2 linked regions of the Bacillus pumilus genome follow. The protein of the gene in region 2 binds, or shares a complex with, the protein of the main gene of each other region. Links are inferred from orthologs where the notes say so. Each region holds a gene or a part of one and is shown on either strand. Other genes may lie near its edges.

Region 1 (14,888 bases), 1.5 Mb from region 2 along the record:
AAAAATCTCAAGGTGATAGGAAGACGTTTCTGGATTATTCACAGAACCGCCTGCTAAAAAAGCACCTCTCATATAGGAGCGCTTACAACATCTTTTCTTTACAAGCTCTTCTGAAATATTACGCTCAAATACAAATTGCTCACCTAATATTTTCAAATCCTCTAAAATGGTTTTCGCTCGTTCTACTAGTCTGACAATATACACATTATTCTTTTTTAATCTCATTTTCTTACGAACGAGCAGCTCGACTGTGACATCATATTTCTTTTTTAGCAGCGTATAAATCCGTCTTGCGATAGCTGCGTTCTCTGTTTGTATATCTAGAATTAATTTTCGATTAGAGAAAGATAATGAACCGTTCATACGGATGAGGGCAGAAAGCTCTGCTTTTGTGCAGCAGTCCTTCACGTCCAGATTAGTCAGCTCTTTTTTTGTTTCGGATGCAAATGACATCCTTGCCACCCCCATTCCTATTTTTTCTTATGCAGCAGGTCGACAAGCAGCGCGGCTACTTTCAGCGTGTCGTGACGAATCACATGCTGGTCGTATGTAATGATTTCCCCAGGGATGACTTCCAGTCCCATTGCCTTGAGTACATCTGTGTCGAACTGTACAGGCTGTGCCTGTTCTTCTGCATATTTTGCTTTGATCTCTTCTGGAATTTCTTTATTGTTTACAAAAATGGTATCAATAAATGGACGAACCATATGATCGTTTAATGCCTGCACATGATCAGCTGCACTGTAGGAAAGCGTTTCCCCTGGCTGCGTCATGACATTGCAAATATACACTTTTTTCGCCTTAGAACGAATCACTTCTTCGCCAATATGCGGTACAAGCAAGTTTGGCAAGATACTTGTATACAAGCTGCCAGGTCCAATGACGATCAAATCGGCTTCACGAATGACTTGAATCGATTCTGGGAGCGGCTCAATCGTATCAGGTGTGAGGAACACTCGTTTAATTCGCTCACCGTATGTTGGGATTTTTGATTCTCCTGTTACCACTTGCCCATTTTCTAATTCAGCATGTAGAACAACACTTGAATTCGCTGCTGGCAAAACTTTTCCTCTCACATTTAAGACCTTGCTCATTTCTGTGACGGCATGAAAAAAATCACCGGTTATATTTGTCATGGCCGCAAGAATGAGGTTGCCAAGAGAGTGGCCTGTTAAGTCATTCCCTTTGTTAAAACGGTGCTGAAATAAGTCTTCTACAAGCGGTTCAACATCAGAGAGAGCTGCAAGGACATTTCGAATATCGCCTGGAGGCGGAATATTCAAATCATGCCGCAGTCTGCCTGAGCTGCCTCCGTCATCAGCAACCGTTACAATAGCGGTAATGTCCACTGGCTTTGTTTTTAGCCCTCTGAGCAAAACAGATAAGCCAGTGCCCCCGCCAAGAATGACCACCTTTGGAAGTGTCTTCATCTATTTTCTGCTTCTCTTTTCAATGTCCCGGTGAGTGACATGAGTGTAGTAGTCATTTTTAAAATACTCCGATAAGTAGTTCGCTAGCGTCACTGATCGGTGCTGTCCGCCTGTACAGCCAATAGCGATCACAAGCTGGCTTTTTCCTTCTCGTTTATAGGACGGAAGCATAAAGCTGAGAAGGTCAATTAATTTCTCTGTGAATTTTTGTGTCTCGCTCCATTTCATTACATAGGAGCGCACTTCTTCATCGTTTCCAGTCTGTGGACGCATGCTCTCAATATAGTAAGGATTCGGCAGAAATCTCACATCAAATACAAGATCAGCATCAATCGGCAGACCGTATTTAAAACCGAAAGACATCACATTCACTGTAAACACCTGCCCTTGGGTCGTGGCAAAGTGCGCGACAATTTTTTCTCGAAGCTGTTTTGGTTTTAAATCCGATGTATCAAAAATCATTTGAGCCCGACCTTTTAACTCTTCTAACAGATCGCGTTCCATTGCGATTCCTTCGAGCGGCAAACCTGTAGTCGCAAGAGGATGCGAACGTCTCGTTTCTTTGTATCTTGAGACAAGCACCTTATCGTTTGCATCTAGAAATAATATTCTTGGTGTGATCCAGCCAAGATCACTCATTTCATCTAAGGCTGCAATCAAGCTGTCAAAGAATTCTCGTCCGCGCAAATCCATCACAAGGGCAACCTTACTCATCTTCGAATTCGATTCCTTCATGAGTTCTAGGAACTTTGGTAAAAGTGATGGCGGCAAGTTATCTACACAGAAGTAACCTAAATCTTCAAAGCTTTGAATGGCAACGGTTTTCCCCGCACCTGACATTCCTGTAATAATCACAAGCTGAATATCTTCTTGTTTGTGCGTATTCATGCCTGCTTCCTCTCCTTCTTTATAAAAACGGTTCATGTATTAGTCTCCTTGAGGATCTAACCGATAAGCAATCAATTCAAAATCAGGTGTATACGTAAAAGTACCGTGAAGAAGTCCTTTTCCCTTTAGCATGAAATCAAGAATATGGGAATCCCCTGGTGCCATCGGTAAATGCGGCACATCCTTTACTTCATGCCACTTTAAAATGCCTTCCTCTGACTCTGTCACGTTTTTTCCAGTAAATGAATCTGCCATAAAGGTGAACATCATCCACTCTTGAACGATTTGATCGCCTTCTTTTATGATAAAGGTAAAAACACCTTTTAACTGTGGATTTAAAATATAAATTCCTGTTTCTTCTCTATACTCTCGAACGACTGAATCCTTGACCGATTCTCCGCTTTCCATTTTTCCGCCCGGCGCTACCCACCAGCCTCGTCTTGGCTTTTGCAGCAAGAGAACTTGATCTTCGTGATGCAGCACACAATTGGTTACTCGTTGCATCAGCTGTCACCTACTCTTTTATGTCTTTAACTTATTATACAGGTTCATCCTGACGTCCACAATGAACATGCCCCTTCTTCACCGAAAACAGACCGAATTTCGTCTGAAAGAAGTGGCGAGCATTTTCTCTACTCTTTATTTTACAGCAATCAATGGTTCTCCATGCGTCATTTGTGAACATCTCATGAATTTCTGATTTTAAGCAAAAAAAAGGACACGGATTCTCATCCGTGCCAAACATGTATTCCTTATAAAAGGGGGTCAATTACTAGTTTTATCATAACGGAAAATTGTTTCACCCGTGTTACATTCCAGTTAAAAGCCCATGACGCTATATTAAGGATTTACGACAGCCTTTTATTTCGTTGCTTTAAGTTTTTCAGCAAGCTCTTCTACATAATGCTGTGCGCTTTGTGCGGCAATACTTCCGTCACCTGTTGCTGTCACAATTTGACGGAGTGTTTTTTCACGAATGTCACCAGCGGCGAAAATGCCTTCCACTCTCGTTTCCATTCTTTCGTTTGTTTCGATGTAGCCTTCTTTATTTGTAATGCCGAGATTTTCAAATGGTTTAGACAGTGGCAGCATTCCGATATAGATAAAGGCGCCATCTGTTTTAAAGTCTTCTTCTTCACCAGTCACCGTATCAATCAAAGTCACACTGCCGACTTTACCGTTTTCTTCATTAATTTGTTTAACGGTTTTGTTCCACATGAAGTCGATTTTTTCATTATCAAAAGCACGTGCTTGTAAAATGCTTTGGGCACGAAGCTTGTCGCGTCTATGAACGATCGTTACTTTTGACGCAAAGCGTGTCAGGTACACACCCTCTTCTACCGCAGAGTCTCCTCCACCAATGACGACGAGCTCTTTGTTTTTAAAGAAAGCACCGTCACATACTGCACAGTAAGAGACGCCTCGACCGCCAAGTTCTTTTTCACCTGGTGCACCGATTTTTTTGTATTCCGCACCTGCTGCAATAATGACAGAGCGTCCTTTGTATTCTTTTGAACCGGCTTTGACGATTTTGTACTCTTCACCGTCTACGATTTCTTTGATATCGCCATATGCATACTCAGCACCGAATTTCTTCGCATGGTCAAACATTTTATTTGAAAGTTCTGGCCCTAAAATGCTTTCAAAGCCAGGATAGTTCTCGACATCTTCCGTATTAGCCATTTGACCGCCTGGAATCCCTCTTTCAATCATCAATGTTGAAAGATTTCCACGAGATGTATAAACAGCGGCTGTCATTCCGGCAGGTCCCGCTCCAATGATGATCGTATCGTAGATTTTTTCTTCTGACACAACTGTCACTCCCTCTTCAATTGCTGCTAGCATTTCTTATTAGAATGCCCTTGGGTGATGCTTCCATTCATGACAGAAAGCATCCATTCCACTCTTATTTTTATTCCTTACCCATATCCTATTAAATCTGCGGATAATAAGCGAATCATTTGCTCATATGTTCAAAAAAAGAAAAAGCTTCCTTAAACTGCTGTTTAAGGAAGCCTGTTTACGGTTATATAGTAAGTAATGATTTATTCAACGACTCTTCTTACAACGCCATTGAATGCTTTTTTCCAGTAAACATTGCTCATAGAGTCAACTGAAACACCGCGAGAGCTGTTATCGTTCAAGAATGTACCGTTTCCTAAGTAAATACCAACGTGTCCATTTACTTTATACGTATCAAAGAACACAAGGTCTCCGCGTTTCATGTCAGATGCACTTACAGCTCTTCCTTTACCTACAAGCGTATCTGTTGTTGTACCGCCAACTGGTCCAAGGTTGATGCCTGCTGATGCAAATGCCCAGCGAACGAATGAAGAACAGTCAAAACGACGTGCGTCAATATCAGCTTGTGATCTGCCACCAGCCCATTTATATGGAGATTGTCCAACAATGGAAGAACCTGTGCTGATTGCACCTTCGATTCCGCCTACGTTACTGCTGACAGGTGATCCACCGCCAGTAGATGGCTTCTTGCTTGGTGAACTGCTGTTGTTATTATCGTTGTTGTTTGAAGATCCACTGTTACTGTTATTTGAAGACGAGCTGCTGTCGTTCGTTGAGCTGTTGTCTTCTGCTTGAACACTAGCTTGACGCTGCTGTTGTCTTTGTACTTTTTCTTCTTTTGCTTTTTGAGCTGCTTCTCTTGCTTCTTTTTCAGCTTGTTTTTGAGCAGTGATTGTTGCGTCTTTTTCAGATGCAATGCTGTTAGCCTCACTGTTTAACTCGCTAATTTGAGAAGAAGCACTTCCTTTTTGCTCTTTCACTTGCTTGAATAGCTTGTCTTTTTCATCAAGCTGTTTATTCAAGTCTGTTTGAAGTGTTTCAAGCTTTGTAAGTGTCTTTTGAACATCTTCAAGCTTTGTGTTTAATTCGTTTTCAGACTTTTGGAGCTCAGCTTTGTCTTTTTCTTGCTCTTTAATGATTTCGCTGTCTGCGTTGATGAGTGTAGATACTGCACCTGCACGGCTGATGAAATCGCTAAAGCTTTTCGCTCCTAGTAATACATCTATGTATTTCGTAGAACCGCCGCTTTCTTGAAGCGCACGTACACGCTTTTTCAAGAATTTGTTTCGATCTTCAATACGTTTTTCAGTATCAGCAATGTCTTTTTTCAGTGCATTGATTTCTTTTTTCGTTTGTTCATTTTCTTTTTGTTTTTCTTCGATTTGATCACTTGTTTTTAAAGCTTTCTCGTCAATTTCTTTTAGCTTTAGTGCAAGTGCCTCTTGTTTTGCTTCAAGCTTTGAAAGCTCATCTTTTTTCTTTTGAAGGTTTTTGTTGACCTCAGATTGCTTGCTGTCCAGCTCTTGTTTCTTTTGTTCAAAGTTCTGTGCGTTTGCTTCATGAGTAAATGGGATAAATAAACTGCTCGCTCCGATGACCGAAGCTAAACCGAAAGTAATAAACTTTTTCACGAATAGTTCCTCCTTTGACAATTTCCAAGCGACATGAGAAAGCAGCAAATTCTCTGCGACCAATCTGTGCTATCTATGTCTTTCTTCCTGATTGATCAGTCAGATGTTGACCAGATTGTTTCTATCACTAGGTGTTTCATTATGTATAGTAAAATATCTAAATATATGTCTTTGTTTTAATCCACGATTTTCATTATACATGAGACATCGACAAAATGAGCTAATATTTTTATTACATTTATGTTTCAAAAACATGTCGTGATTGTCATACTTCGCCAAATCCTTGCAAATCCCACCTTTTTATCCAAGAAAAAAGCATGACCTTTTCGGCCATGCTGCAATCTTCTAAATCTATTTACCTATTTAATCAATTAATGTACAAATGACTTGTTCATATTTAGACAGTGTTTGAACACTGATTTGAAAAGAGGCTGCAATCTCTTTTTTGCTCATAGATTCTTCTTGCTCCTGCATCCATAAATAATAGGATGCTGCTGCCCATGCAGGCGCATTTTTCTTATCTACGCCAGAAGCACGTGCCTGCTGAATAATATGGAATAACCAAAAATAAGGCATATGGCTGTCAGGCTGAACAGCTTCTTCCAAGCTGGATGCCGCCTGTTTTGCGAAAACCGCATCTTCTGAAAAAGACCGTTCTTCCATTTCATCTTCGTATAAGAGCAGTTCAATGAATTGCTGTTCAAAAGCTGTTTTCGCTGCGCGTGCATCAAGGACAGATTGAAGAACGTCACGTTCTCCTTTTTGTTTGCTTACATAGTACGCCGTCAGCCGCTCCTCAATGGAGACCATTGGCTCAGTCTCCTCAGGTTTATCCTGCCATGGCTTGATTTCATCTGCATCGATATCTTCTTCGACCATCTTATCCCAAACCGTCTGTGCAAGCGTTTTGTGACCTGTATAATAAGCTGCGCTTGCGAGCCAGTATAAAAATGTACTATCTCCTTGAAAGCCTGTTTTGTACAAAGAATAAAGCCATTTAAATGCCCATTCAAATTCTCCAACTAGGGCAAATGTTGCGCCAAGCTTATAACGCTGTTCACTTAATATTGGATACACGTGCGTTAATTGCTTTGCTAACGTATTGACCTTTTCTTCTTCTTTTTCATAATGATAGAAGACTAGCTGGTTGCAAAGGGCATGCAGATTACCCGGATTTTCATGTAGAACCCGGTTCAGCATCTCTTTTGCCTGATGGATTTGACCAGAATAAAAATAGGCCAATGCGAGATTGTTATACGCTGACCAAAATTCTGGATACTCAACAATCATCTGTTCCAGCATCTCAATGGCTTCATCAAGCCTGCCGCTTTCCAGTAAGTGATTTGCTTGATCCTGCTTCACAATCAGGTCATCCTGATCGTAAGGAAAATCTTCGTTCTCTTCGTCACTCATATCGAGCAGGTCGAGAAGGTCATCATTTTCATCTGCAAATTCCCCGTTCTCTTCTAATGAAGCATAGGCAGTCGCTGACTTATATGCCTCTTGAAAGAGTCCTAGATTCGCATAATTATTGGCTTTAAAATAGTGACACTCAAACATATTTTCATCAATATGTTCAAGGATGAAATCAAGCAGTTCATTTGATTGTTGGAAATGACCCATTTCAGTATAAATAATAGCAAGCTGTGACAGCATTTCTACATTTTCAGGCTCAAGTACGATAGCCCGCTGTATGAGCTTACTCGCTTTAGATAGATTTCTTTCTCTATAAGCTTTTAGACCTTTATGAAAAAAGTAATGCCCATCTTGGAATAGCTGGACGACTTGTGTGTGATTATTTTGAGAAGTGTATTTACTCACTGATACCCTCCATTTCGAACAGTGTACCGTGTGTAGTATAACATACTTCAAGAGTCGTCACATAGAACAAAAGAAAAGGAAGGATTTGTTTTTCACTTAGGAAATAAAAAGCCGGAGGTGTCCCCGGCTTTTCACTCGCCTTGATGACGTTTTTTTAATACTTTTAATACATCATCAAGTGGCAATTGCTGTTCACGTAATAACACAAGCAGGTGATACAGAAGATCGGCTGTTTCCCATTTCAATTCTTCTTGATCCCGGTTTTTCGCGGCAATGATGACCTCTGACGCTTCTTCCCCTACCTTTTTCAGGATTTTATCGACCCCTTTTTCAAATAGATAGGTTGTATAAGCGCCTTCTGGCATTTCTGCCTGACGTTTCGCAATCACCTGTTCAAGTTCATTTAAAATTGCAAAACGATCCTGCTCTTCCGTTTGACGCTTCACGCCTTCTTCCGAAAAGCAGCTATAGCTGCCAGTGTGGCACGCTGGTCCACTTGGTGAGACAAGAATAAGCAGAGCATCCTTGTCACAGTCATATCGAATGGATGTGACTCGCTGAGTATGTCCAGATGTGGCGCCTTTGTGCCAAAGCTCGTTTCTTGATCGGCTGTAAAACCATGTTTCCCCTGTCTCTAGTGTTTTTTCATAGGATTCTTGATTCATATACGCCAATGTCAATACTTCCTTACTTTGAGCATCCTGTACAATCGCAGGTATCAGGCCTGCCTCATTAAAGGATAATTCGTTTCCCTGTTTCATCTGACCTTCACCCCGTGTTCTCTCAAGTATGTCTTTACCTCTTGAATTGAAGTCTCTTTATAATGAAAAATGGAAGCTGCTAAAGCTGCATCCGCTTCTCCTTTTGTAAATGCCTCCAGCATATGCTGAGCATTGCCAGCACCTCCCGAGGCAATGACAGGTACGGTGACAGCTTCTGACACAAGCTTTGTTAATCGATGATCAAAGCCCTTTTTCTCACCGTCGGCATCCATACTTGTCAGCAAGATCTCTCCTGCCCCCCTCAGCACGGCTTCTTTTGCCCAATCGCTAACCTCTATATCCGTTTGACGGCGCCCTCCGTGTGTATAAACCATGTACGCTTTTTTCTCTTCATCGTACTTTGCATCTATTGCAACGACGATGCACTGAGAACCAAAAAAATCGGCGCCTTCAGAAATCAGTTCTGGTCTTAAAACTGCCGCTGTGTTCACAGATACTTTGTCTGCACCCGCTCTTAATATGCGCTTCATGTCATCAAGGTGGTTAATTCCGCCGCCTACCGTAAAAGGGATGGCAAGAGTGGACGCCACTTGCTTGACCATATCCACCATCGTTTTCCGGCCTTCATGAGAGGCAGAAATATCAAGAAAGACGAGTTCATCCGCCCCTTCCTCATCATACATCTGCGCTAATTCTACCGGATCACCGGCATCCTTTAAGCCGAGGAATTGCACCCCTTTGACCACACGACCTTCCTTCACATCGAGACATGGGATGATTCGTTTTGTCATCATACGCGGTCAAGCCCTTCAATTGCTTCAGCTAAAGTAAACCGCTCCGTATAAAGTGCCTTTCCAATGATTGCACCAGAAACGCCTGACTGTTTTTGTGCTGACAGCTTTTGGAGATCGGCTACCGAACTGATACCGCCTGAGGCAATAACTTGTTTGCCAGTAGCTTCTGCTAAGCGAATTGTACTTTCCACATTGGGCCCAGCCAGCATGCCGTCCATTTGAATATCTGTGAAAATAAAGACCTCCGCGCCTTCCTTTGCCAATTCTTTGCCGAGATCCTCTGCCTTCACTTTCGACGTTTCAAGCCACCCCTCAGTCGATACGAATCCATTTCGCGCATCAATGCCAATCGCTATTTTCTCCCCATATTGCGCAAGCATTTTTTTCACAAAGGCAGGGTTAGAAACAGCCGAGCTGCCAAGGATGACTCTAGCTACACCATTGTTTATATAAAAGGCAACGTCTTCTTCTGTCCGAATGCCACCACCAATTTGTACATTTACATCTAAGGATGAAGCAATCGCCAGCACATGCTCATGATTGACGCGACTCCCCGCTTTGGCACCATCTAGGTCAACGAGATGAATCCACTTTGCTCCTTCATTTGCAAATCGCGTCGCCATATCGAGCGGCGAATCTCCATAAATGGTTTCTTGATCATAATCTCCTTGCACGAGCCGTACACATTTGCCATTTCTCATATCAATCGCTGGATACAATGTAAAGTCACTCATTTGTTCACCCTCTGTTCGTTTGCTAATTGAATAAATTGTTTGAGCAGCGCCATGCCCGTTGTACTGCTTTTTTCAGGGTGAAACTGTGCGCCTAGCACATTTCCCATGCCAACAACTGCTGGTACTTGAACGCCATAGTCTGCGCTTGCTAATTGCTCTTCTGGATTCATATCCCTCACATAATAAGAGTGAACAAAGTACGCAAATCCTTCCGGTACCCCGTCAAACAATGGGGAGGGCTGATGAAATGTGAGCTCATTCCACCCCATATGAGGCACCTTCAGCCTTTGCCCACCCTGGTCACGATCCTTTAGAAGAACGACACGCCCTTTTAGCAGCCCCAAACCTTTCGTACGCCCTGCCTCTTCACTTTCTTCAAATAACAGCTGCATCCCAAGACAAATGCCAAATAGCAGCTTTCCTTCCTGCACTACTTGGTGGATAAACGCCTCAAGCCCTGTCTGTTTTAACAGCTGCATCGCATCACGAAACGAACCGACCCCAGGCAAAATATAAGCATCTGCCTTTTTGAGCTCCTCCACATCAGAGGAGACGATATAACGGGCACCTGCTCGTTCCAGTGCTTTTGATACGCTGAACAAATTTCCCATTCCGTAATCAATGACTCCGATCATTAGAGCATCCCCTTTGTTGAAGGAATCCCTTTCACACGTGGATCAATGGTTGTTGCTTCATCTAAAGCACGTGCCATTGCTTTAAAAATAGCTTCAATTATATGGTGTGTATTGGTTCCATAGTGAACAATTACATGAAGATTTATACGAGCTTCTAACGCAAACTTCCAAAGAAACTCATGTATGAGCTCTGTATCAAAGGTACCGACCTTTTGACTTGGAAAGGCCGCTCTCATTTCTAAATGAGGACGATTGCTTAAGTCGACCACGACCTGGGCAAGCGTTTCATCCATTGGAACAAAACTGGAGCCATATCGCTTGATTCCCTTTTTATCACCTAACGCTTCCTTAAACATTTGCCCAAGCACGATGCCGATATCTTCCGTTGTGTGGTGATCATCAACATCCGTATCTCCTTTCGCATCGACGGTCAAATTAAAGTGTCCATGCTTCGTAAATAGATCGAGCATGTGTGTCATAAAAGGGACATCTGTTTGAATATCCGCTGTTCCTTCCCCATCAATCTCTAACGATAACGAAATATTCGTTTCATTTGTTTGTCTCGCTGTTTCCGCCTGTCTCATGACGATTCCCCCCGCTTTCTCGATTCAATCGACCTTGCATGTGCTTCGAGCCCCTCTAACCTAGCAAAAGCCGCAATGCTATCCCTGTGTGTCTCAAAGGCTTCTTGACTATATGAAATAATGCTTGTTTTCTTTTGAAAATCGGTCACACCAAGCGGGCTAGAAAATCTGGCTGTTCCGTTGGTTGGCAGCACGTGATTCGGTCCTGCAAAATAATCTCCCACCGGCTCAGGGCTATAACGCCCTAAAAAAATCGCCCCTGCATGCTTGATTTGACCAAGAAATGATTCTGGATATGCTGTCAGCACCTCTAAATGCTCTGGCGCTAACTGATTGACGACGTCTACTGCACGTTCCATGGAATCTGTCACGTATATACGGCCATGATGTTGTATGGATTGTGCAGCGATTGATTTTCTTGGCAAGGTGTCCAGCTGCGCTTGCACCTCAGCTCGCACATTTTCAGCAAGTGTCTTAGACGGGGTCACCAAAATACTAGATGCTAGCGCATCATGCTCTGCCTGAGAAAGTAGATCGGCCGCCACCTCATATGCTATGGCCGTGTCATCTGCTAGAACCGCAATTTCACTAGGACCGGCAATCATATCAATGTCTACCTGACCAAATACTTCCCGCTTTGCCAGTGCGACATAGATGTTGCCTGGACCTGTGATTTTATCAACAGGCTGGATGCTTTCTGTTCCATAGGCAAGTGCCGCAATCGCCTGTGCACCGCCCATTTTATACATCTCTGTAATGCCGAGCTCCTTCGCAGCAACGAGTACAGCGTCAGAGAGGTAGCCGTTTTTCCCTGGGGGTGTCACAAGGACAATTCGCTGAACACCAGCGACAAGCGCGGGAATCACATTCATCAAAACAGATGATGGATAAGCAGCTGTTCCGCCGGGGACATACACACCAACTGCCTCAAGTGGTGTCACCTTTTGTCCGAGCATCGAGCCATCCTGCTGGTGATAAAACCAAGAGGATGTCAGCTGACGCTCATGGTATGTGCGAATATGACGGATAGCCGTTTGGATCACATGAATCATGGCTGGGTCCAAACGTTCGGAGGCTTTTGTCATTTCCTCATCTGTGACAAGCGGATCTTCAAGCAGCACCCCATCAAATTGCTTTGTAAAAGACTGTACCGCTTGATCACCATTTAGCCTCACTTCTTGTATAATCCGCTGAACAGCCAGGCGCTGCTCTTCCGTGCCTGTATCTAAAGTCCGTTTGAGCGAGAGTGTCTCTGTCTCACCTTCTTGTATATAGGTGATGTTCATGATGTTTCCTCCCCTTCAATGATTCTTGCAAGGCGCTGCGCCATTTCATCGATCACCGCATCCTTCATCCGATAGCTCACAGGATTGACAATAAACCGTGATGTAATATCACAAATATGCTCCGTTTCAACAAGTCCGTTTTCCTTGAGTGTTTGACCTGTAGAGACAATGTCTACAATACGATCGGCGAGTCCGATGAGCGGTGCTAATTCAATGGAACCATTCAGCTTAATGATCTCCACCTGCTCCCCTTGCTCTCTAAAATAGGAAGATGCAACATTTGGGTACTTTGTTGCCACACGCGGTGCGACACCGCCCCAGCTAGCTCCCGGCAATCCGGCAACCGCTAAATGGCATTTACTGATGTTTAAATCAAGCACCTCGTACACATCACGAGCTTCTTCGAGCATGACATCCTTTCCTGCAATGCCAACATCTGCTACACCGTGCTCTACATAAGTCGTCACATCCATTGGCTTCGCTAAAATAAAGCGGAGGTTTTCTTCCGGTACATCGATGATTAACTTTCTTGAATCCTCGAATTCCTCTGGCAGTTGATATCCTGCCTGCCTTAACAGCCCTGCGGCTTCTTCAAATATTCGGCCCTTTGGCATCGCCATCGTCAATACTTTACCCATTTTGTTCTCCCTTTCTAGCGCCGATAAAATAAGTCACCTGCTCAAATGCCTTGGTCATCGCGTCAATATTTTCAATCCCTGCTAAGTCTTGCAAGACGATCTTTTTCCCTTTTGACCGCTCCTTTTCTGCAAAAGCAAAAGCCTCCAGCCGTTGTTCTTTACTAAAAATCACTGCCTCCTGCGGCTCATTGATTTCTTTTGCATCAAGCGCTTCAAGCAGACGGTCTAATCGAAGTCCGAATCCTGTAGCTGGTGCAGGTGCATCAAAATGAGCAAGCAATTGGTCATATCTGCCGCCACTTCCGATGACTGACCCAACATGATCTGCAAATACTTCAAACAAAATACCCGTGTAGTAGCTCATATGACTCACCATGCTTAAATCTAGACGGATATATTCTGTACAGTCGTAATCTTCAAGTGTCTCCCAAAGCGACTTTAACTGCGTAAGCACCTCTTTTCCTTCTTGTGAAACGACGATTTCCTCTGCCCGCTCTGTGACTTCCTGGCCGCCTCTTAACTCTAAAAGCTGTAACAGCCTCGTTTTATCGATGGAGGAGAGTGGCAATTGCTTCACATGCTGACGGTACCCTACATAATTCTTTTCATATAAAAATCGGCGAAGAACGTTTGCACGCTCTGTATTTCCCAGTACATCTACAAATAACGTCTCTGCTAAAGCGACATGCCCAATCGCGATTTTGAAGGATTTGAGCCCAGCATTTTTTAATGCGAATACGACAAGCGCGATCACTTCAGCATCTGCACTAATCGAACCGTCTCCAATTAACTCAATTCCGACCTGCTCAAATTCTGATGGCCTTCCGCCTTCTCTTTCCTGTGCCCGGAACACATTGGCCGCATACCCAACGCGAAGCGGATACGCCTGTTCATGAAGCTTTGATGCTGCCACTCTCGCAATAGGTCCCGTCATATCAGGTCTGAGTACAAGGGTTTGCCCGTTCTGATCTAAAAGCTTAAAGAGCTGTGTATCTGTAATCGCCGATTGAACACCGACTGTATCGTAAAATTCAAGCGTTGGTGTCTCCATCAACCGGTAACCCCAACCGTTCATGACCTCTGTTAAGGAATGTCTCACTTTTTTCTTCGTCTCATACAATCCTGGTAATGAATCCCGCATACCATATGGTTTCTCAAACATAAACATGTTCTTCTGCACCTCCAACACATTAAAACAAAAAATTCAGAATCCTTTAGTTCGCTAATATGATAATATACTAACAAAATAAAGTAATTAAATCAATCATTTTTATTTTCTCTCTATTTTCATGAAAAATTTGTGGAATTATTACATTCAAGTGACACCTATCTCTTTTCTGCATGTTGGGTGAAAGAACGTGCTATAATACATAAAAATATTGAATAAAACAGGAGATTACAGTGAAGTTCATCCAGACATTAATCTTAACTTTGTTGTGCGCATGCCTTGTTTATTTCGGCTTTATATACGTGACACAAATCGACCAAGTCAAAAAGACAGCTTCACCACACGAAGCAGCCAAAGAAAAAGAAAACGATACGGCACTCGCAGCTGAAGAAACACGATCAACGAAAAAAACAGATACCACCTATTCTTCCTTAAAAGGAAGCAAAAAAGCCATGGACGTCATCCTCTACAATCAAATGGATGCCCCAAAGCTTTATAATGGATGCGAAGTCACAAGCTTAGCGATGCTTCTTCATTACAGCGGCTACGAGCAAGTGACGAAAGACACATTGGCAAATGAAATTAATCGTGTTCCACTCAATTATGAAAATGGCTTAAAAGGAGACCCACATGACGGGTTTGTAGGCGATATGGAGAATGGACCAGGTCTCGGTGTATACCATGAACCTATTTATCAGCTTGCGAAAAAATATGCGGGCGCTCAAGTCGTCGACTTAAGCGGAAAACCTGTCAA
Region 2 (15,010 bases):
CATACATTAAAATGACACATTTCCTTTATGTCAAGATTCTACTTGAGAAAAATGAGGAGGTCACGCATTTTTGAAGATGAGAAGAGGCTGGATTACTGCTGTCGCCTTATGCTTTGTGATATGGATGGGCACGCTATTAGGTGGATTTGGGGAGGAACATGCGGCAAAAGGTGCCGATCGATATGATCATGTCATTCAATTTCCAAAGGAACGGTACCCTGAAACAGGCAGTCATATTCAAGAAGCCATTCGAAAAGGGCATTCAGATGTGTGTACGATAGACCGAAATGGAGCAGATGCCCGCAGGCAAGAATCATTAAAAGGCATTCCGACAAAACCTGGCTTTGACCGGGATGAGTGGCCGATGGCGGTTTGTCTTGAGGGAGGAAAAGGCGCAAGCGTTCAATATGTCAGTCCATCTGATAATAGGGGAGCAGGCTCATGGGTCGGGCACCAAATCAGCGGATTTCCTGATGGGAAAAGAATATTATTCATTGTGAAATAAATCTGAGGAAAAGGCACCCCTCAATCGGGTGCCTTTTTTTTATATGATCAGAGCGTATCCGAGCTGGCAGGGAAAAAAGATTCAGTGGTACAATCAATCTATAAGGTACAAAGACTGACAAGAAGAAAATGTGAAGGGACATTTGCTTATGGATAAGAACCGTGCATTATACGATTTTTTTATGCAGCATGCAGAGAAGTTGACTGAAACATGGTATGAATCAATTGAGGACGATGATCCAGAATCCATATACCGTTCAACAGATTCCAGCATCATATCAGAGCTAAAACGGCAAAATCAAGATTATTACCAGCATTTTATACGTGCTCTTATTGAAGACAAGACGTATTTACATACTGAGTTTAAAAAGTGGTCTGAAGACTTAGCCAGTGACCCAAAGCATTTAAACACACCATTAGATTATGTTGTGAGAGAATACATGTCCAATCAAAGAGTGGTCCTTCATTACTTAAAAGAATTTATTAAACAGCGTCAAGATGAAATTGATATTGACCGCATCTTTTATTGGTATGATTTAATTTCAGAGGCGTTTAATATTTCCATTCATATGTTCATCCAGCAATATGTGAAAAATACAACGAGGAAGCTCGTGGCACAAAGAGACATGATTTACGAGCTGAGCTCACCTGTCATTGTCTTAAAAAGTTATATTGCGTTATTGCCGTTAGTAGGTGATATTGATACAGCGAGAGCAAAGATTATTTTAGAAAATACGCTAAAACAGTGCTCACAAAAAGGTGTACAGCATTTATGTATTGATTTATCGGGCGTTGTCATTATTGATACAATGGTGGCTCATCAAATCTTTGATCTTGTCACATCACTTCGGTTAATTGGAGTAGAGACAACTATTTCAGGAATCAGACCAGAAATTGCCCAAACCGCTGTGCAGCTCGGGCTTCCTTTTAATGAATTTCGCACGGCATCATCACTTGCTCACGCCTTAGACCGCATGACTGAATTTACTTCAATATAAAAACCAGGCCGATTGAATGGCCTGGTTTTTTATTTAGATAACAGCGTCAATTTTTGTGACTTTCCAATCTTTTTGTCCTTTTTCGAACGTAACCGTTCTTTGTACTTTGCGTCCATCAAGTGTTGGGACAGTGAATTCATATGTGCGGACTGTTTGTTTTTTAGAGACAAGTTTAGGTGTCGCTTTATCCCAATTAAGCATATTGTCTCCGTCGCCGACTGGAACAGCCATTTTGCCTTTATGAACAATGAACTGGTAGTCTTTTAAACCTTGATTGATGGCTTCTTTTGTGAAAACTTGAGATAGGTAGCTGTTTAGTTTTTTCTTTGTATCAAATGTTTTAGAAAGATAGTTGTAAGTCATGTCTTTATAGCTAAATGATTTTAATTTGTAATCAGAATGTTCATTAATTTTGTAGCCTGACATCGCACTCCAAAAGTGTTCCCGTGCATCAAGGGCAATATGTAACGCTTCTTTATTTGTCAAAGTGGCTGGTTTTTTAGAAGCGGCCAATGTTGTAGATTGTAATGAGATCATAAGCATAATAGCAGTTAATAAAACGAATAATTTTTTCAAGGCGATTGCCTCCTTTTCTCAATGAAAACTTCTTATGTTACAAATGTTACAATAATTACAGTGATATTACAAGTATTAAATCTAAATGTTTTTTATTTCTTTTCTTTCTATATATATAACGTTTGAGGGTGGCAAAAAGTTTTCATTTTTTTATTTTTTCTTTATATCTACTATTTAACCGTTCTAAAGAAGAACAAAACGTTTTTTGGAAAAGTTTCTGTTTGGACGTTCAACACGCTTTTTCATTTATGACATATACTATCGTGATGAATGTCTAAGAAAGTGGTGTTGAATATGTATTATCCGTATGAAGGTATGTGGAATGGGTACTCATATGATAGGCAGATGCAAGGTTGGCCGTCGCTCCCTTCTCAAGTTGGAGGATTTCCAGGGTTTCCAATCGGAGGAGGAGGCACTGGGCCCGGATCTAGTGGATCAGCCCCGCCAGCCCCACCACAGCATATCGTTTCGCAATATCAGCAAGCATTATCACAGCCTCAAAGCATGCAGTCACTTATTTCAGGGCAAACAGGTGGAGGTCAGCAATCGGTTCAATTTGCGGCGGGATGTAATAGAAGGTGGACGATTGTGTTTATGAGAAACGGTCAAGTATTTTTAATGTATGTTCTATCTTCACAGCCTTTCGGGAGAACAACTGGCTTTATTTGGCCGAACTTTACATTTGGTTCCTTCCCAAGCTCGAGTATTCTTGCCTATTCTTGTTCATAAAAAAAAGCCGGTTCTCATCATTAACTGATGAAATACCGGCTTTTTTTAGTGAATATTTCTAAATACGCCAATCACTTTACCTAGTATACTTACATTCTGTAAAATAATCGGTTCCATAGATGGATTTTCTGGCTGTAATCTAAAGTGTGTATCTTCTTTATAGAAACGTTTCACTGTCGCTTCATCTTCCTCTGTCATGGCGACGACAATATCTCCATTGTTAGCAGTGCTTTGCTGACGCACAATGACATAGTCCTTGTCCAAAATTCCTGCGTCAATCATACTTTCTCCCATAATTTCAAGCATAAATACTTGTTCATCTGGTGCTGCAAAAGTCTCTGGAAGAGGGAAGTACTCTTCTACATTCTCAACAGCCGTAATAGGCAGGCCTGCTGTTACTTTTCCGATGACTGGTACGTTCATTACAGCACTCTTTGGAATATTCATTTCCTCTTCATCTAGTACTTCGATCGCTCTAGGTTTTGTCGGGTCTCTTCTAATTAAGCCCTTCGTTTCTAGTCTAGCTAAATGTCCATGAACCGTTGAACTGGATGCTAGACCGACAGCTTCTCCAATTTCACGAACGGATGGGGGATAGCCCTTGCTTTTTACTTCTTCTTTGATGAATGTCAGGATATCGAGTTGTCTTTTTGATAGCTTCGTCATCTTTTGCACCTCAAAACGTCAATTTTAAAGAAATTATAGCATGTTTTTCCTAACAGTACAAACATAGGTTCGAAAAAAACGTTTGACAGAAACGTTTGTTCGTATTTATAATAAGTGTCAGAAAGAACGAACACACATTCTATTAGGAGAGATGACATTATGAGGTTAAAAGAATCTATTATTTTTATTGGGGTATTCTCATTCATCGTTGGCATATTTCTCTCACTTATTGCAGTCACAAGCCATAATGATCCAAATCAGTATGTTAAAATAGAAGTTCAATCAGGGGATACTCTTTGGGGGTTAGCTGATCAAGTAAACGACAGCAAATCAATCGATAAAAATGCGTTTATTGACTGGGTCACTCAGCACAACGATCTTGCTTCAACAGAAATCCAGCCTGGTGACATCCTTGTCATACCAGTCAAAAAAGAGCATCCAGTCGTATATCAACTTGCAACAGTACAGTAGAAAGGTCGATTGAAGACATGAATGCAATCATCTATGCGAGAGTAAGCACTGTCAAAGAAGAGCAGGAAACCTCGCTGAAGAGACAAGAAGAAGAATTGCTAGCTTTAGCTGCTATGCACAAGATGAATGTGGTTAAAGTCATTAAAGAAAAAGCAAGCGGGTATGATCTAGATCGCGATGGTGTGTTTGATATGCTAGCTACACTAAAAGAAGAGTCAATTGATGCTGTTCTTATCCAGGATGAAACACGTCTCGGAAGAGGACAAGCAAAAATTGCGCTTCTTCATTGTCTTTTTAAAGAGAATGTAAAGGTGTACAGTACGTTTCATAGAGGCGAACTTGAGCTTTCAGAAGCAGATGAAATGGTGATTGAGATCGTAGGAGTCGTTGAAGAGTATCAACGAAAAATTCATAACCTGAAAATCAAGCGGGGAATGAGAAGAGCCGTTGAACGAGGGTATCAGCCCGAACTGAATTTAAAACAGCAGGATCATGCGCCTGGTCGTGAGCGTATTGAAGTGCCGATTTCAGAAATTGTTCGATTAAGAAAAAATAACATGACCTTCGCAGAAATCGCAGCAACTCTTCAGGCACTAGGTTTCGACATTTCAAAAGCAACGGTCCATAGAAGGTATCAAGAATATGAAAAAGGTCTGACCACCTAAAGCTTGATTTGTTGTCAAAATGATTGATATTTAGTAGTATGTAGAGAAAATGCTTTAAAGGAGTTAGTCATGATTTCTAAAAATCAGCTTGCAAGAATCAATGAGCTTTCAAAAAAGTCAAAAGAGACCGGTTTGTCAGACGCTGAAAAAACAGAACAAAAGCAATTAAGAGAAGAGTATTTAAAAGCTTTTCGTTCTTCTATGAAAAATACACTTAAAACCGTGAAAATCGTTGACCCTGAAGGAAACGATGTCACACCAGAAAAATTAAAAAGAGAAAGAGATCAAAACCTTCATTAAGTTTTCGGTTTCTTGAATTTTGAAAAGATGGGAAGGATATTCTCATCTTTTTTCATATTTGCATAACTTTTTAGGTGATCGATAAACTAAATGTGACAAAATCACTCTTTTTCAGCGTGAAATAGTTGTGAAAAAAGGACAGTAGATTTATGATAATGGTGTACACAAGATACGGAAGGGGATTTATATGGAAACGATTGAATTGAAATCTATTGCAACAATACGTACTCTCTCCATAGACGCAATTGAAAAAGCGAATTCCGGCCACCCTGGAATGCCGATGGGTGCTGCACCAATGGCATACGCTTTATGGACGAATCACTTAAACGTAAGTCCGCAAAACCCAAATTGGTTTAACAGAGACCGTTTTGTATTATCTGCGGGACATGGTTCTATGCTTCTATATAGCATGCTTCATTTAAGCGGATACAACTTGAGCATCGATGATCTAAAACAATTCCGCCAATGGGGTAGCAAAACACCTGGACATCCTGAATTTGGACATACAGAGGGCGTCGATGCTACAACAGGTCCTTTAGGACAGGGGATTGCCATGGCAGTTGGTATGGCACTTGCAGAAAGACATCTTGCGGAAACGTATAACAAAGACAACTTTAATGTTGTAGATCACTATACATACAGCATTTGCGGAGATGGAGACTTAATGGAGGGAATTTCCTCTGAAGCTGCTTCCCTTGCTGGTCATTTAGGCTTAGGCCGTTTAATTGTCCTTTATGATTCAAATGATATTTCTTTAGATGGCGACCTAGATCGTTCATTCTCTGAAAATGTGAAGAATCGTTTTGAAGCGATGAACTGGGAAGTTCTTTATGTGAAAGACGGCAACAACATTGAAGAAGTGACGGCTGCTATCAAAAAGGCAAAACAAAGCACAGACAGACCTACACTGATTGAAGTGAAAACAACAATCGGTTTCGGATCGCCAAACCGTGCAGGAACTTCTGGTGTGCATGGTGCACCACTTGGCAGCGACGAAGCCAAGCTGACGAAGGAAGCTTACTCTTGGACGTTTGAAGAAGATTTCCATGTACCTTCTGAAGTGTACGATCATTTCAAAGAAGCTGTAAAAGACGCTGGTCAGAAAAAAGAAGCAGCTTGGAATGAATTATTTGCGCAATATGAAAAAGAATACCCTGAGCTTGCAGCTCAATTGCAGCTTGCGATTGAAGGAAAGCTTCCTGAGAATTGGGATCAAGAGGTTCCTGTTTATGAAGCAGGTTCAAGTCTTGCCTCCCGCGCTTCTTCAGGCGAAGTATTAAATGGCATTGCGAAGCAAGTACCTTTCTTCATTGGCGGGTCTGCTGACCTTGCAGGTTCAAACAAAACAACGATTAAAAACACAGACGATTTTGGTAAAGATCATTATGCTGGTAAGAACATTTGGTTCGGCGTCAGAGAATTTGCAATGGGTGCCGCGTTAAACGGTATGGCGCTTCACGGCGGCCTTCGTGTATTCGGCGGAACGTTCTTTGTTTTCTCAGATTACTTAAGACCAGCGATTCGTCTTGCTGCCTTAATGGGACTTCCAGTTACTTATGTCTTTACTCATGACAGTATCGCTGTTGGTGAAGATGGTCCGACGCATGAACCGGTTGAACAGCTTGCTTCATTACGTGCGATGCCGAACCTTTCTGTCATTCGCCCTGCGGATGGAAACGAAACAGCTGCAGCGTGGAAACTTGCTGTATCTTCAACGGATAAACCGACAGCACTAGTTCTGACTCGTCAAAACCTTCCAACGATTGACCAAGCACCTGAGAAGGCGTATGAGGGAGTAGAAAAGGGTGGATACGTCGTCGTTGAAGCTGCTGATGCGCAGCCAGAAGCACTTCTACTCGCATCTGGATCTGAAGTCGGTTTAGCGATTGAAGCGCAAAAAGCACTTGAGAAAGAAGGAATCCGCGCGTCTGTTGTCAGTCTTCCTGCATGGGATCGTTTCGATCAGCAGTCAGACGAATACAAAGAATCAGTCCTTCCTACAGCAGTGCGGGCTCGTATTGCGATTGAAATGGGGGCTTCACTTGGCTGGGAGCGTTACACTGGTCTTGATGGTGACGTAATTGCCATTGATAAATTTGGCGCTTCTGCACCTGGTGAAACCATTATTGAGAAATACGGCTTTACGGTCAGCAATGTCGTCAGCCGTGTGAAAGCGAAGCTGAACAAATAACGAAGTCTCCAAGCATCATGCTTTTTTTCATCTGTTTGCAGAGCATTTTCATCCGCTCTGCAAACTTTTTTCTTTTTTCTTGTTTTTTTGACAAAACTAGTTTCTTCTTGCTTCATATATAGACAATTCTTTCTTTCACATTTTTGTATAATACAAGCAATATACGAGATTGACGAAATGTGAAAGGAAGGGATAGACATGGAACGCCATTATTATATTTATTGGATTGAGGATGAATTTGCGCATCATTATTTTGGCAGAGAATCAATTTTGTTTCATTTGTTTGAGTCGTTACACTGGACGAACCGCACGGAAGATGAATTGGTGATGCTTGTGAAACAAGTGGATTACGTGACGAAACGAATCCCTGCTTTTCATATGCATCAGCGATTAATGAACAACTTAACGAACGTTCACTATACACAAATTGGCTCGATATACAGCGCTTCCTTACCTGATGGAAAAGGAACGGCTGCATTTATCATAAAAGATCGTTATATCCAAATGTCTGCCACCGGTAGTTATGAAGCAGAAGCAGTGTTTTTTGAAGTGCTGAGAAAAATTAGTCCTTGCTTCCTTGCGATGGACTTCGGTTCAAAGAAGCACGGGTGGCTCAATCCGGTAAAAGTGAGGAATTTTGTTTAAAAAAATAAAATTGAACGTGAAATGTTGTATAATAGCCTTTTGTTTAGTACACTTTATACGAGACAACATGAAGGAGGAAGAATTATGGATTTATGGGTTGTCATCCTTGTAGGCGTTGTTGCACTGCTTGCAGGAGTTGCACTCGGATTCTTTATTGCTCGTAAGTATATGATGAGCTACTTGAAAAAGAATCCACCAATTAATGAACAAATGCTTCGAATGATGATGATGCAAATGGGCATGAAACCGTCCCAGAAGAAAATCAATCAAATGATGAAAGCCATGAACAACCAAGCGAAATAATACGTACGATATTATGATCATAGATGGAACATGGTTATAAAGAATGGACAAGCGTTGTCCTTTCTTTATTGAATTCACCTTCATCAGACGCTTTAAAACCACTGTACTTGCCTAAATGAAGCAGGGAAGGTGGTTTTTATTTTGGCGTCAGCTTCCTGTAAAAAAACAAAAACCCCTGTTATCAGAGGTTTTTGTTTCGTTTATGGTCACACATATCAACTGTTCTAAAAATCGTGCAGCATGATAAATATCATGAGATATGATTAGTTGGCTGAGTTTGAGTGTAAGTGTCGTTGATATTGTAAGAGGAGATGATCTAGCTGCTGGCTATGTTCGATGGTCACTGTTGATGTCATCCCATTGTGCATCACAACTTTCATCAGCTCTTCTCTTTTTTCTTCGATTTGAGTTAATAATGATGTTTTTACCAAAGTCATGTTCCTTTCATGCAAATCTTGATAAAAAGAATCGATTCTATTATATCCATTTTCAGGTTTATTTTCAAATTTAAAGGATTCGTTATCTCGATGTCAAATTAAATTATATAAGGTTTTAAGAGAATAGACCATCTTTATTGAGAGGATGTAAAAAAAATGAAATGATTTTGTCATCTCTTATTGTATATTGTAAGAAGGGGGTGTTCTTTTGACAGATTTGAATTACTTTTTAGCTTTCGGAGCAGGATTCCTTTCTTTTATCTCACCGTGCTGTCTGCCGCTTTATCCAGCGTTTTTATCTTATATTACGGGCGTTAGTATGGATGAAGTGAAATCTGAGAAGGTGATGCTGAGAAGAAGAAGTCTGCTTCATACCTTATTCTTTTTAATTGGTTTCTCTATTATCTTTATTGCGATAGGCTTTGGGACATCGTTTGTTGGGAAGTTTTTTGATGATTACCATCAAGCGATTCGCCAGGTTGGAGCTATCCTCATTATTTTCTTTGGTTTTATGACGCTTGGTGTATTTCAGCCTTCTTTCCTCATGGGCGAAAAGAGAATGCAGTTCAAAAACCGACCTGCTGGTTTTTTTGGATCGATTCTCATTGGAATGGGCTTTGCCGCTGGTTGGACACCTTGTACAGGACCTATTTTATCTGCTGTTATCGCACTGGCGAGTAACAATCCTGAGTCGGCTGTGCCTTATATGATGGCGTATGTATTTGGATTTGGCGTTCCATTTTTTGTCCTCTCCTTTTTCATTACGAAAATGGCGTGGATCAGAAAGCGTCAGCAGCTCATCATGAAAATTGGCGGGATCATTATGATTGTGGTAGGGATATTGCTGTTCTTTGATCTTCTCACATGGATTATCATCATGTTCTCATCCTTGTTTGGCGGATTTACAGGCTTTTGAAATCGTTTTCTACAGTCGCGGCGAATGGTTTTTTTTCGTCAATTGGAGTATATTATACATAGGCTGACCTTAAAGAATAAAGGAATGATTTGATATGATGGTCTTAATCTCTTCTATAATTGCAATATGTATGGCGGTAGCCGTCATGTTTATTCGCATTAAGTCATCTGCGAAACCGGCAACCGCGAAAAAAATTATATTACCTCCTATTTTTATGAGCACTGGTGCACTGATGTTTTTTGTTCCAATGTTTCAGGTAACTGGGGCTGAATTTCTTGAAGCGATCACAGTGGGGATGTTTTTCTCCATCTTTTTAATCAAAACATCGAAGTTTGAAATTAGAGGGAACGAGATTTACTTAAAGCGGTCAAAAGCATTTGTATTTATTCTCATTGGACTTCTTGTTCTTCGTATCGGGATGAAGACGATCCTGAGTTCTTCTATTGATTATGGCTCTCTAAGCGGAATGTTTTGGATACTTGCCTTTGGCATGATTGTACCTTGGCGCGTTGCCATGTATTTGTCGTTTAGAAAGCTGTCTAAGCAATTAGATCCGCAGCAGGTTCAAATGAATTAAACCCAGATTGTTGACAATGGGCTAAAATGATCTTTATTTTAGCCCTTTGTCTTCTTTCTTTTCAGTGTGATAGAAAACCTTTGAAGTCTAGGAAGGGTGAGCACCAGCGCACAGGACTGACAAAGAATGCGAGGGGTTTTCTACACGCTGAACCTCCTTTTTATAAAGGAGGTTATTTTAATAATGCTTCATATGGCGTATGATCGATGTTTTTTTCTTGAAGGCGCTTCAATAAAAACTTATGATCACGCTTTGGTGTAGCGATAATATAGCCGCGAATGATTAAGTCTAAATTAATGCTCGCAGCTTGTTCTTTTAAAGCCAGTTCGCCAATTTTTCCTGCAATTTTTTCTTTGGCGACATCTCTAAACAGCTCTGGAACAGGTAATACAAGCTCATTTAAAAGCTGTTTGTCTTCTTCCCGCCATAGGTGGAGGCTCCTTTGAATATATTCATCCTGCCAATCAAGCTCTGATTTCCCATCTTCCTTCGGCAATCGTTTTAAAAATTTGCGAAACATAAAAAAGCCACCGATTGCGAGTAATCCGATCATCACCGTACCCCAAAATAAAATGAACCACAAAAACCAGCCGCTTAACATGTTCTCACTCCTTATACCCCTCGTCTCTCTATCTTATTTTACATGAAGCGATGATAGAAGAAAATAACAAAAATGTATGTCTCTCATCTCTATGAACGCCTTTTTTCATTCATAACTGCCCATTTACTAGAAAGACCCAAACCATCTAGTAGAAAAAGAATACCTTATCATATAGCGACTCTACTATTTGGCCATGGTGGTTCGCAAAAGGTATTGACTTGACACGAACGGAAGAGAGCCCACCAAATGAAGGTGGGCTCTTAATGTTTGAAGTGCGGGATTTGAAAGGAAAATGCCTCGCGTGGATGGTCGGAACTTTTTTTAATTCTTATCGAAATGATTCGGTTTTCGTATTCTGTTTCAATCTCTTTGTCGTTCAAATAAAAAGGGAGCATGACACTTTTTTCAATTGGCTGTTCGCCTTCAACATTTTGCTTTTGTACCGTGCAACAGAGAGTCAGCTCATGTCCAGCGAAGGTCAGCTTTACATCGGTGATCGATAGGGTGGAGACATCAATCTCAATAATATAATCACGGCTTGTTTCATAAAGGTCAATTGGGAGGTGTTCATCATACCAGGCAAATGGATCATCCATTAAAACATTGAGCCAATCATCTATTTCTAGAAAATCAGAGGAATTCGATTGCTTTTCATTCTCCATAGACACTCCTCCATCACATCTCATAATAAATGATATGTTGAGAACTGAAATGTGTGAAAGACCTAAAACATCCCGTTTTGCCACGGGATGAGAGGAGAATGTTTACATATCGTGATGAGAATTGTGCTTTTGTCTTGTATGGTTGCGGTTTTTTACTTTTTTACTGCCTGATAATGGCTCAGGCTGTCCGCCCTGATGCTCCTTAGGCGAGTTTTGACGGATGTCTTTTCCTGTGTTTTTATTCGTCATGATGCTTGCTCCTTTCCTATTGGTTTTTTTTACGTTTTTTATTGTTTTGTCTTTGTTCTTCTGTTAAAACGAGTTGGTCATTTTCAATATAGCCTGCACCATTACCTTGGCTTTTGGCTGCATTCATGCCGTCAATCACATGATTTGCTTTACGTTTTGTCATGTTCTATCACCTCAATTGTAGTATGAACCTGCCCCGCTTCGTTTATGAAGAGTAATCATTTCCTAGTGATAAGATAAACTTATTGAATTTAATAAAAGCATTGTTATTTACTTATGTATGAATTTGTTTTAAGATGAAATTGTGAGAAAATTGTGGTGAAATACGACGATTTTTCTGAGAATTGAAATTGATCTTGATCATCAAAAGGGGGATTTTGGATATGTCGAAACAGCAGCAAGTCGCTAAACAAGACGCTTTTCAATCTAGAAAAACGTTTTCGACAAATGGGAAAACGTATCACTATTATTCGTTAGAAGCACTAGAGAAACAAGGAATCGGAAATGTTTCTAAGCTGCCTTATTCCATTAAGGTACTTTTAGAATCAGTGCTTCGCCAAGTAGACGGTAGAGTGATCAAAAAGGAACACGTTGAAAACTTGGCAAAATGGGGAACTGCCGAGGTAAAAGAAATTGATGTTCCATTTAAACCTTCTCGTGTTATTTTACAAGACTTCACGGGTGTACCAGCCGTCGTTGACCTTGCTTCATTAAGAAAAGCAATGGCAGATGTAGGTGGGGATCCGGATAAAATCAACCCTGAAATTCCAGTTGACCTTGTTATTGATCACTCAGTACAAGTTGATAAAGCTGGAACTGAAGATGCATTAAATATTAACATGGATTTAGAATTCGAACGTAACGCAGAGCGTTATAACTTCCTTAGCTGGGCAAAGAAAGCGTTTAATAACTATCAAGCTGTTCCGCCTGCAACAGGGATTGTTCACCAAGTAAACTTAGAGTACCTTGCAAGTGTTGTTCATGCGATTGAAGAAGATGGCGAGATCATCACTTACCCAGATACATTGGTTGGTACTGACTCTCATACAACCATGATCAACGGGATCGGCGTACTTGGATGGGGCGTTGGCGGTATTGAAGCGGAAGCTGGTATGCTCGGTCAGCCTTCATACTTCCCAGTACCAGAAGTCATTGGTGCTAAATTAGTTGGAGAGCTTCCAAACGGAACGACTGCAACTGACCTTGCATTAAAAGTGACACAAGTTCTGCGTGAAAAAGGCGTGGTCAACAAGTTCGTTGAGTTCTTCGGACCAGGTGTTGCACAGCTGCCGTTAGCAGATCGTGCAACGATTGCGAATATGGCGCCTGAATACGGGGCTACTTGCGGATTCTTCCCAGTAGATGAGGAAGCTCTTGCTTACCTTCGCCTTACTGGACGTGATGAAGAGCAAATTAATATCGTTGAAGAATATTCTCGCGCAAATGGCTTATTCTATACGCCAGATGTAGAGGACCCAATTTTTACGGATGTTGTGGAAATTGATCTTTCTAAAATTGAATCAAACTTATCTGGTCCAAAGCGTCCACAAGATTTGATTCCACTTTCAGAAATGAAAGAGACGTTCCATCAGCACATCGAAAGCCCAGCCGGTAACCAAGGGTTTGGATTAGAAAAATCAGAGCTGGATAAACAAATTGAATTTGATCTAGCAAATGGTGAAAAAGCTGTGATGAAGACAGGTGCGATTGCGATTGCAGCGATTACGAGCTGTACGAATACATCAAACCCTTACGTCTTAATCGGAGCAGGTCTTGTTGCGAAGAAAGCAAGTGAGCTTGGCATGAAGGTGCCAAACTACGTGAAAACGTCACTAGCGCCAGGTTCTAAGGTTGTGACAGGATACCTCGTGAACTCAGGACTTCTTCCATACTTAAGAGACCTTGGATTTAACATCGTTGGGTATGGCTGTACAACATGTATCGGTAACTCAGGACCGCTTGCGCAAGAAATTGAGGATGCTGTCTCTGAAAATGATCTGCTGATCACTTCTGTTTTATCAGGTAACCGTAACTTTGAAGGACGTATCCATCCGCTTGTAAAAGGAAACTACCTCGCATCTCCACCATTAGTTGTGGCATATGCACTTGCTGGTACGGTCAATATCGATTTAACAAAAGACCCTATCGGTGTGGATAAAAACGGTGAGAACGTTTATTTCAATGACATTTGGCCATCAATGGACGAAATCAACAGTGTCGTGAAAAGCACAGTCACACCTGAACTCTTCCGTTCAGAGTATGAAACTGTATTTGACAGCAATGACCGCTGGAATGAAATTAAAACGACAGATGATGCTTTGTATAAATGGGATGAAAATTCCACATACATTGATAACCCGCCATTCTTTGAAAACTTATCAGTTGAGCCTGGTAAAGTTGAACCGCTTAAAGGCTTGCGCGTCGTTGCCAAGTTCGGTGACTCTGTGACAACTGACCATATTTCTCCTGCTGGAGCGATTGGTAAAGACACACCTGCGGGTAAATACTTGCAAGAAAGAGGCGTATCTCCTAGAGACTTTAACTCATATGGATCTCGCCGTGGTAACCACCATGTCATGATGAGAGGTACTTTTGCAAACATCCGTATTAAGAACCAAATCGCACCAGGAACAGAAGGCGGATATACAACGTACTGGCCAACTGGTGAAGTGACATCCATTTATGATGCATGCATGCGTTATAAAGAGGATGGCACAGGTCTTGCGATCTTAGCAGGTAAAGACTACGGAATGGGTTCTTCCCGTGACTGGGCTGCCAAAGGAACAAACCTTCTTGGAATTAAATTCGTTCTAGCTGAAAGCTTTGAGCGTATCCACAGAAGTAACCTTGTCTTCATGGGTGTACTTCCTTTACAGTTTAAAGACGGAGAAAGTGCAGAAACTTATGGACTAACAGGAACAGAAACATTTGAAGTTGAAGTTGATGAAACAGTTCGTCCACGTGATCTTGTCACTGTGAAAGCAATTGATACAGATGGCAATGAGAAAACATTTGAAGTGGTTGTTCGCTTTGACAGTGAAGTCGAAATTGACTACTATCGTCATGGTGGTATCCTTCAAATGGTACTTCGTGAAAAATTGGCAAGCAACTAATACTCATACAGCAAAGAAGAGAAGGCGCTTAGACAGCTTTCTCTTCTTTTTTAAAATAGTGGAGGATCAATCATGTGGAAAAAAGGAATAGCAAGCGCTGTTTTACTTGTGTTGATTGGTTTACTTGTGTGGAATTTACTTGAACCAAAAGAGCCCGCAATCGGTCTTGAAAAAGGGGATCAAGCCCCTGATTTTGAACTTAAAACCCTTGATGGTCAAACGGCCTCGTTATCTGATTACAAAGGGAAAAAGGTGCTCGTCAATTTTTGGGCGACATGGTGTAAGCCATGTAGGACAGAAATGCCAGATCTAGACGCGGTTAGAAGCGAATATGATCAGGTCGAAGTACTTGCTGTGAATTTGACGACCACAGAAAAAAGTGTAGATCATGTTGCAGCATTTGCAGA

Evidence for each region.
Region 1: the proteins of CKW02_RS08815 (region 2) and CKW02_RS17030 are in contact, whole or in part, in a crystal structure (PDB 8WT4), measured with the Bacillus subtilis proteins. The link is inferred for Bacillus pumilus from one-to-one orthologs.

The regions. Positions count from the first base shown.
Region 1 is NZ_LT906438.1:3,240,240-3,255,127, forward strand. The notes cover bases 3,559-6,369. They hold CKW02_RS17030 (C40 family peptidase), read right to left. Parts: upstream 5,753-6,369; coding sequence 4,364-5,752; downstream 3,559-4,363. Other genes in these bases: trxB (thioredoxin-disulfide reductase), read right to left, coding at 3,559-4,130; CKW02_RS17035 (tetratricopeptide repeat protein), read right to left, coding at 6,116-6,369. Also shown: DNA-binding protein WhiA, read right to left, coding at 1-453; CKW02_RS17010 (gluconeogenesis factor YvcK family protein), read right to left, coding at 471-1,430; RNase adapter RapZ, read right to left, coding at 1,431-2,318; CKW02_RS17020 (8-oxo-dGTP diphosphatase), read right to left, coding at 2,358-2,822; more of trxB, read right to left, coding at 3,180-3,558; more of CKW02_RS17035, read right to left, coding at 6,370-7,573; bifunctional phosphoribosyl-AMP cyclohydrolase/phosphoribosyl-ATP diphosphatase HisIE, read right to left, coding at 7,705-8,334; imidazole glycerol phosphate synthase subunit HisF, read right to left, coding at 8,331-9,089; hisA (1-(5-phosphoribosyl)-5-[(5-phosphoribosylamino)methylideneamino]imidazole-4-carboxamide isomerase), read right to left, coding at 9,086-9,823; imidazole glycerol phosphate synthase subunit HisH, read right to left, coding at 9,820-10,458; imidazoleglycerol-phosphate dehydratase HisB, read right to left, coding at 10,458-11,042; hisD (histidinol dehydrogenase), read right to left, coding at 11,039-12,328; hisG (ATP phosphoribosyltransferase), read right to left, coding at 12,325-12,966; CKW02_RS17075 (ATP phosphoribosyltransferase regulatory subunit), read right to left, coding at 12,959-14,134; CKW02_RS17080 (C39 family peptidase), read left to right, coding at 14,368-14,888. UniProt on the Bacillus subtilis protein: The C-terminal part of CwlO shows a cell wall hydrolytic DL-endopeptidase activity.
Region 2 is NZ_LT906438.1:1,752,874-1,767,883, forward strand. Bases 308-3,240 are described here. They hold CKW02_RS08815 (DL-endopeptidase inhibitor IseA), read right to left. Parts: upstream 2,079-3,240; coding sequence 1,536-2,078; downstream 308-1,535. Other genes in these bases: CKW02_RS08805 (NucA/NucB deoxyribonuclease domain-containing protein), read left to right, coding at 308-505; CKW02_RS08810 (STAS domain-containing protein), read left to right, coding at 654-1,502; CKW02_RS08820 (hypothetical protein), read left to right, coding at 2,373-2,807; lexA (transcriptional repressor LexA), read right to left, coding at 2,853-3,240. Also shown: more of CKW02_RS08805, read left to right, coding at 125-307; more of lexA, read right to left, coding at 3,241-3,473; cell division suppressor protein YneA, read left to right, coding at 3,633-3,944; CKW02_RS08835 (YneB family resolvase-like protein), read left to right, coding at 3,962-4,609; CKW02_RS08840 (DUF896 domain-containing protein), read left to right, coding at 4,679-4,909; tkt (transketolase), read left to right, coding at 5,097-7,100; sporulation inhibitor of replication protein SirA, read left to right, coding at 7,299-7,745; CKW02_RS08855 (YneF family protein), read left to right, coding at 7,830-8,048; CKW02_RS08860 (aspartyl-phosphate phosphatase Spo0E family protein), read right to left, coding at 8,312-8,485; CKW02_RS08865 (cytochrome c biogenesis CcdA family protein), read left to right, coding at 8,694-9,401; CKW02_RS08870 (CcdC family protein), read left to right, coding at 9,496-9,978; CKW02_RS08875 (DUF2621 domain-containing protein), read right to left, coding at 10,151-10,579; CKW02_RS08880 (Hsp20/alpha crystallin family protein), read right to left, coding at 10,840-11,241; CKW02_RS08885 (small acid-soluble spore protein P), read right to left, coding at 11,344-11,490; small acid-soluble spore protein SspO, read right to left, coding at 11,507-11,653; aconitate hydratase AcnA, read left to right, coding at 11,874-14,603; CKW02_RS08900 (TlpA family protein disulfide reductase), read left to right, coding at 14,676-15,010.